2 regions of the Metasolibacillus sp. FSL H7-0170 genome follow, and region 1 is predicted to be linked to the other one. Evidence: a T-box and tRNA genes for the amino acid it is inferred to sense, from the RefSeq annotation. Region 1 holds a T-box; the other holds one or more tRNA genes.
What was found. The T-box of region 1 lies ahead of leuS (leucine--tRNA ligase). A T-box ahead of a tRNA ligase gene usually reads a tRNA of that ligase, here a tRNA-Leu.
Positions count from the first base shown of each region.

Region 2: it has a tRNA-Leu gene. The T-box ahead of leuS (leucine--tRNA ligase) is inferred to sense a tRNA for this amino acid. The anticodon was not compared.

Region 1 covers NZ_CP151964.1:3,816,578-3,819,964, forward strand. The annotation lists gene MHH70_RS17955 (MFS transporter) at 1-773, shown strand, start outside; gene MHH70_RS17960 (transposase) at 1,041-1,604, opposite strand; T-box leader at 1,863-2,078, shown strand; gene leuS (leucine--tRNA ligase) at 2,177-3,387, shown strand, end outside.
Region 2 covers NZ_CP151964.1:3,316,749-3,320,135, reverse strand. The annotation lists gene MHH70_RS15505 (hypothetical protein) at 1-13, shown strand, start outside; gene MHH70_RS15500 (LD-carboxypeptidase) at 230-1,132, opposite strand; tRNA gene MHH70_RS15495 (tRNA-Leu) at 1,239-1,321, opposite strand; tRNA gene MHH70_RS15490 (tRNA-Gly) at 1,376-1,450, opposite strand; tRNA gene MHH70_RS15485 (tRNA-Cys) at 1,501-1,574, opposite strand; tRNA gene MHH70_RS15480 (tRNA-Gly) at 1,581-1,655, opposite strand; tRNA gene MHH70_RS15475 (tRNA-Gln) at 1,659-1,733, opposite strand; tRNA gene MHH70_RS15470 (tRNA-His) at 1,752-1,827, opposite strand; tRNA gene MHH70_RS15465 (tRNA-His) at 1,858-1,933, opposite strand; tRNA gene MHH70_RS15460 (tRNA-Trp) at 1,967-2,040, opposite strand; tRNA gene MHH70_RS15455 (tRNA-Tyr) at 2,052-2,135, opposite strand; tRNA gene MHH70_RS15450 (tRNA-Thr) at 2,139-2,214, opposite strand; tRNA gene MHH70_RS15445 (tRNA-Phe) at 2,228-2,303, opposite strand; tRNA gene MHH70_RS15440 (tRNA-Asp) at 2,320-2,395, opposite strand; tRNA gene MHH70_RS15435 (tRNA-Met) at 2,399-2,475, opposite strand; tRNA gene MHH70_RS15430 (tRNA-Val) at 2,486-2,561, opposite strand; tRNA gene MHH70_RS15425 (tRNA-Glu) at 2,573-2,647, opposite strand; tRNA gene MHH70_RS15420 (tRNA-Ser) at 2,668-2,759, opposite strand; tRNA gene MHH70_RS15415 (tRNA-Asn) at 2,767-2,841, opposite strand; rRNA gene rrf (5S ribosomal RNA) at 2,857-2,972, opposite strand; rRNA gene MHH70_RS15405 (23S ribosomal RNA) at 3,081-3,387, opposite strand, start outside.

The DNA of each region.
Region 1 (3,387 bases):
TATCAAATAATGTTGGTGTAGCTGTCGGTCCAGCATTGGCAGGCTTTATCGCAGATGTTAATTTTGAATATGTATTCAAAGCGAATTTCTTTACGTATTTCATCTTTTTTACGCTCGTTGTGCTAACATATAAGCGATTTGATACGAAGAGCATGGCTCCGAAAAATGTGATTGCTGAAAGAGGGAACAAAGAGTCCAGAGCAGGGCTTTATGCATTATTAACTTTATGCTTGGCATTAGTGTTATGCTGGATGTCTTATTCACAATGGAGCGCCACAATTTCTTCCTATACACAAGGCTTAGGCATGTCTTTATCACAGTACAGTGTGATTTGGACAATTAATGGCTTGCTCGTTGTCGGCTTCCAACCAATTATTCGCCCACTCGTTCGCCGGTGGGAAAAGAAATTAAAGCACCAGCTCGTATTAGGACTTGTGCTTATGTCATTTTCTTTCTGCATCGTTGCAATAGCTGAAGAATTTACAATGTTTGCAACGGCAATGGTGATTTTAACGTTGGGAGAAGTGTTTTTCACACCTGTAATTCCTACCATTGCCAATCGCCTTGCACCTAAGGGACGACAAGGCTTTTATCAAGGTATTGTTAATAGCGCCACAACAATTGGTCGCATGATTGGTCCTTTATTCGGAGGATTGATGGTAGATTTATTCGATATGCAGACGTTGATGTGGAGTTTAGTCGTATTATTGCTCATAGCGATTATCCCCGCATGTGCCTGGCACGCAAACAATACGGAAAATTCAGAAAACTAACTACAGTTTAGAAAGAAAGCTAGTACCACGAATAATAATGGTACTAGCTTTTTTGCATACATTAATTCACTTCTTTCGGCAAATGACCTAACACCTGCTGACAAAAAGGAATGCAGTATAGGAACACCCCAATATGTGTGAGTAATGGTTAAATGACCAACATTATGTTAGGCAAAGCCTCAAGCGGATATCACATTTTTGAAGAGGGATCTTTGAGCAAGTTCAAAAAGTCTAGACTCAGTTACGCTAGGGCACGATTGATTTTGGCTATAAATCATAATCATCTTCGCAATAGGTTAAATAGAGGTCAAGGGTTGGATATTTTGTATGGGAAAGATAGGTGATAAGTGAATCTTGGTGTAAGAAGTTGAATGGTGTCGGTGCTTTAGTGTAGTAGTAATAATAAGAACTGTAGGGATAAAAGGCTAAGGTTTCTACTAAAGGAATGGTTGTATTAATCGGATTGCGGTGGATATAACGACTTACAACAATGATATCTAGGGGAGAGGGGACTAAATCTGAAAAAAATCTTTTTTCGTATAGGTGACCACTGTAGTCATATTTCTTTTTAAAATAATCACTGTAGCGCCTATTAATCATCGCCATAATTTTGCTATGAGGAACAAAAGGGGAATGGAGCAATAGGTGATAATGGTTTGGCATAATACAAAATGCAATAATTGAAAATTGATACTTTTGGTAGGTGTACTCCACAATGCGAAAAAAAGCTTGGTAGTCTGTGTGATGTAAAAAAATTGTTTGCCGATTATTTCCGCGCATAACTATATGGAAATAATGGTATGGTGACCAAAGGCGATGTTTTCTAGCCATAACAAACCTCCTTTTTATATTGTTATTAAGTTTAAAAAGAGCTAAAGATATTGTCAAATCACACTAGGCAATAAACTTTATATAAAATGTCGCAAATAGGAAAATTGATTATAAAAAATAGATGAAATTTTAAGTTTGGATAATAAATAAACACCAAAAATTTTTTTTGGTGAATTGTGTGAAAATTGTTTGCGTGCCAGGCACTTTAAAAAAGGCTTGTGCTTTCTAGCTAATTCCATTAGAATGAAGGCATTATATACAACGACTATGACAAGGAATAGTAAATTTCGACACTTTTTAGAGAGCTAGCGGCTGGTGTGAGCTAGCAAGTGAACAAATTGAACTCGCCTTTGAGTTGCTTTTAGTGAAAAAGATTAACTAGAAGCCGTGTTTTCGCGTTAAGAAGCTGGAGCTGAGTGCAGTGTCACTAATTTGGGTGGTACCGCGGGAGTCAAATTTACTCTCGTCCCTTTCTACGGAATGGGGCGAGTTTTTTATTTTTCTAAAAATTCTGTCACTTCAGTTTGAACGGTGGAAAACAAGTCGATACTATGATTTTGAGGAGGAGTAATATGAGTTTTAATCATCAAGAAATTGATAAGAAATGGCAAAAGTATTGGGCAGATAACAAAACATTTAAAACGGTGAATGACAACAGTAAACCAAAGTTTTTTGCATTAGATATGTTTCCGTACCCATCAGGGGCAGGCTTGCATGTAGGACATCCACTTGGCTATATCGCGACGGATATTTTAAGCTCGTTTAAGCGCATGCAAGGCTATAATGTGCTACATCCGATGGGCTGGGATGCTTTCGGGTTACCTGCTGAGCAATATGCACTCGATACAGGAAATGATCCTGCAGAGTTTACGGCGAAAAATATTGCGACATTTAAGCGTCAAATGAATGATTTAGGCTTTTCTTACGACTGGGACCGCGAAATTAATACGACAGACCCTAAATATTATAAATGGACGCAATGGATTTTTATCCAATTATTCAATCGTGGTTTAGCGTATGTAGATGAAGTACCTGTAAACTGGTGTCCAGCACTTGGAACGGTACTAGCGAATGAGGAAGTAATCGATGGTAAATCCGAGCGCGGCGGGCATCCGGTAGAACGTCGCCCAATGCGTCAATGGATTCTACGCATTACGGAATATGCAGACCGTCTATTAGAGGATTTAGATGAGCTTGATTGGCCAGAAAGCTTAAAGGAAATGCAGCGCAATTGGATTGGTCGCTCAGAAGGTGCGGAGGTCACATTTACAATCGATGGTACAGAGCACTCATTTGACGTTTTCACAACGCGCCCAGATACGCTATTTGGTGCAACATATGCAGTATTAGCACCAGAGCATAAGCTAGTTGCTGAAATTACAACAGCTGAACAGCGTGCGCAAGTGGACGCTTATCTTGATAAAGTAAAAACAAAATCAGACCTTGAGCGTACAGACTTAGCAAAGGAAAAAACAGGTGTATTCACAGGTGCTTATGCAGTAAATCCAATTAACGGTGCAAAAATTCCTGTATGGATTGCTGATTATGTACTTGCAACATACGGTACAGGTGCAATTATGGCAGTACCTGCTCATGATGAACGCGACTATGAGTTTGCGAAAGAATTCGGCCTAGAAATTAAAGAGGTGCTTGCAGGCGGTGATATTTCGAAAGAAGCATTTATTGGTGACGGTGAGCATATTAACTCAGATTTTTTAAACGGCTTAAATAAGGAAGAAGGTATTACAAAAGCTATTGCTTGGCTAGAGGAAAAGGGTGTTGG
Region 2 (3,387 bases), 500 kb from region 1:
AGCCTATTTCTAATCTTGGTGCGGTGAGACTCCAAACCAAGTCGTAACGAGCGTTTTCTCCTTTTAGGATTAACTAAACGAAAAACCAATTACACTTCACCTGTCACTAGATTACTAATTACCAATGACCAACTAGAAGTAATAGGACAGACAAACGCAGAATTGATTTCTAAACGCTCGCTACGAAAAGAAGCTGCCCGTAAGCAATTTGCCTACAGTGCAGCTTCTTTTATTCTTCTACACCTGGCAATACCCTTAACACTTTTGCATCCGCATCGATTATCGCCTCTACTCCTAATGGAAGACCAATATTCGGTCTGCAATGTCCAATTTTAAAGCCAGCTAATACAGGCTTATTTAATGGCTTTAAATAGTGGGAAACAATCTTTAGTAGCTCAGCCTCATCAACACCATTAAAATCACCAATAATATAGCCAGCCGCTTGCTCTAGCTTGCGAGCTAAACGCAATTGATTAAACATACCATCAATGCGGTCAAGCGATTCATGAATATCTTCTAGTATGACAATTTTATTAGAGAAATCTATCTCAAATTTCGTCGCAAGTGTGCTCACTAAGCGATTCAAATTACCACCAATCAATTCGCCACGAGCCACGCCTGAGACAACCGTTTCAAGCTTTGAAATCCGTTCATCATAATGAATTTCAATCGGTGCAAATAATTGCTGAAACATTTTCTCTGACAGCTCATCTAAAATGTCGCTACTCTCACTTAACATCGGTCCGTGGAAAGTAACTAAATTAGCATATTGATTAACAGCTAAATGCAAGCTCGTTACATCAGAGAAACCCCAAATAATTTTAGGGTGCTCCTGCAATAGCTGATAATCGATTTTATCTAGCAATCTTCCAATACCATAGCCACCACGCACACAAAATATAGCCTTAATTTCATCATCCGCTATCATTGCATATAAATCCGCAAGACGTTCCTCATCACTGCCAGCCAAAAACCCTTCATACTCCGCAATCGTCTGTCCTAGTTTATACTTCAACCCTAATTTTTCAAGAAATTCAAGCTTAATCGGTAGCTGCTCCATCTTTAATGGACTACTCAGTGCTAAAACACCTACCGTATCGCCTTGTGTTAATTTTTTTGGCCTAATATTCAAATCTTCCACCTCTTTCAATCAATTGTATTATAACATTGCCAAAGGTATGAGGCATATTTCTTATAAGCAAAATAAAAAACTCCAACCGAAGTTGAAGTTTAGATGATACCTGAGGTGGGACTCGAACCCACACGCCATCGCTGGCATCGGATTTTGAGTCCGACGTGTCTGCCATTCCACCACTCAGGCATTATAGTATTTTTCCAGTATGATAAATCAATTTTCTCATACTTACAAAAGATTTGGAGCGGAAGACGGGGTTCGAACCCGCGACCCCCACCTTGGCAAGGTGGTGTTCTACCACTGAACTACTTCCGCAAAATATTCATTTAAAAAAGAGGAAAAAAAATCCCCAATTTATACTAAATTGGAGGCGGCAACCGGATTTGAACCGGTGATAAAGGTGTTGCAGACCTGTGCCTTACCACTTGGCTATGCCGCCGTAAAATGGAGCGGAAGACGGGGTTCGAACCCGCGACCCCCACCTTGGCAAGGTGGTGTTCTACCACTGAACTACTTCCGCAAATGGCTGGGGTACTAGGATTCGAACCTAGGCATGACGGAATCAAAATCCGTTGCCTTACCGCTTGGCTATACCCCAACAACTTTTATTATTAAATGGGGCGACTGATGGGAATCGAACCCACGAATGTCGGAACCACAATCCGATGCGTTAACCACTTCGCCACAATCGCCATTATATAAAATTTACTTTAGATTATTAATGGGGCGACTGATGGGAATCGAACCCACGAGTGTCGGAACCACAATCCGATGCGTTAACCACTTCGCCACAATCGCCATTATTTATGTTCTGTTCATAACAAAAAAATCTGGCAGGGGCAGTAGGAATCGAACCCACACCAAAGGTTTTGGAGACCTCTATTCTACCGTTGAACTATGCCCCTATTCAGATAAATGGTGGTGGGGGACGGATTCGAACCGCCGAACCCTAAGGAGCGGATTTACAGTCCGCCGCGTTTAGCCACTTCGCTACCCCACCAAGTGGTGCCGGCGATAGGAGTCGAACCCACGACCTACTGATTACAAGTCAGTTGCTCTACCAACTGAGCTACACCGGCATTTAGGAATAAATGGTGGGTCAGGACGGAATCGAACCGCCGACACTTAGAGCTTCAGTCTAATGCTCTACCAACTGAGCTACTGACCCACTTTTTATATTAAAATGGCGGTCCCGACCGGGATCGAACCGGCGATCTCCTGCGTGACAGGCAGGCATGTTAACCGCTACACCACGGGACCTTTTGGTTGCGGGGACAGGATTTGAACCTGTGACCTTCGGGTTATGAGCCCGACGAGCTACCGAACTGCTCCACCCCGCGATAATAATAATGGTGGAGGATGACGGGTTCGAACCGCCGACCCCCTGCTTGTAAGGCAGGTGCTCTCCCAGCTGAGCTAATCCTCCATATTCAATAGTGGTGACCCGTACGGGATTCGAACCCGTGTTACCGCCGTGAAAGGGCGGTGTCTTAACCACTTGACCAACGGGCCAATAAACGTTGTTTAAAGGTTGGCGGAGAGTAAGGGATTTGAACCCTTGAGACAGTGTTAACCGCCTACACGATTTCCAATCGTGCTCCTTCGACCTCTCGGACAACTCTCCAAGAAGATGGCTCCGAAGGCAGGGCTCGAACCTGCGACCAACCGGTTAACAGCCGGTTGCTCTACCACTGAGCTACTTCGGAACAATATCAAGGTTAGCCTAGCGATGTCCTACTCTCACAGGGGGAAGCCCCCAACTACCATCGGCGCTAAAGAGCTTAACTTCCGTGTTCGGTATGGAAACGGGTGTGACCTCTTTGCCATCATCACTAGACTATTTTCAAAGACAAGAATTATTATAACATCTTTTATATTAAAGTCAAGTATGTATCTTCTTGTTCTTTCAAAACTGGATAAATGAACATTGAAACAAGTTTTAATTGTGGTTAAGTCCTCGATCGATTAGTATTCGTCAGCTTCATGTGTCGCCACACTTCCACCTCGAACCTATCTACCTCATCGTCTTTGAGGGATCTTACTTACTTGCGTAATGGGAAATCTCATCTTGAGGGGGGCTTCATGCTTAGATGCTTTCAGCACTTATCCCGTCCATACATAGCTACCCAGCGATGCCGTTGGCACGACAACTGGTACACCAGCGGTATGTCCATCCCGGTCCTCTCGTACTAAGGACAGCTCCTCTCAAATTTCCTACGCCCACGACGGATAGGGACCGAACTGTCTCACGA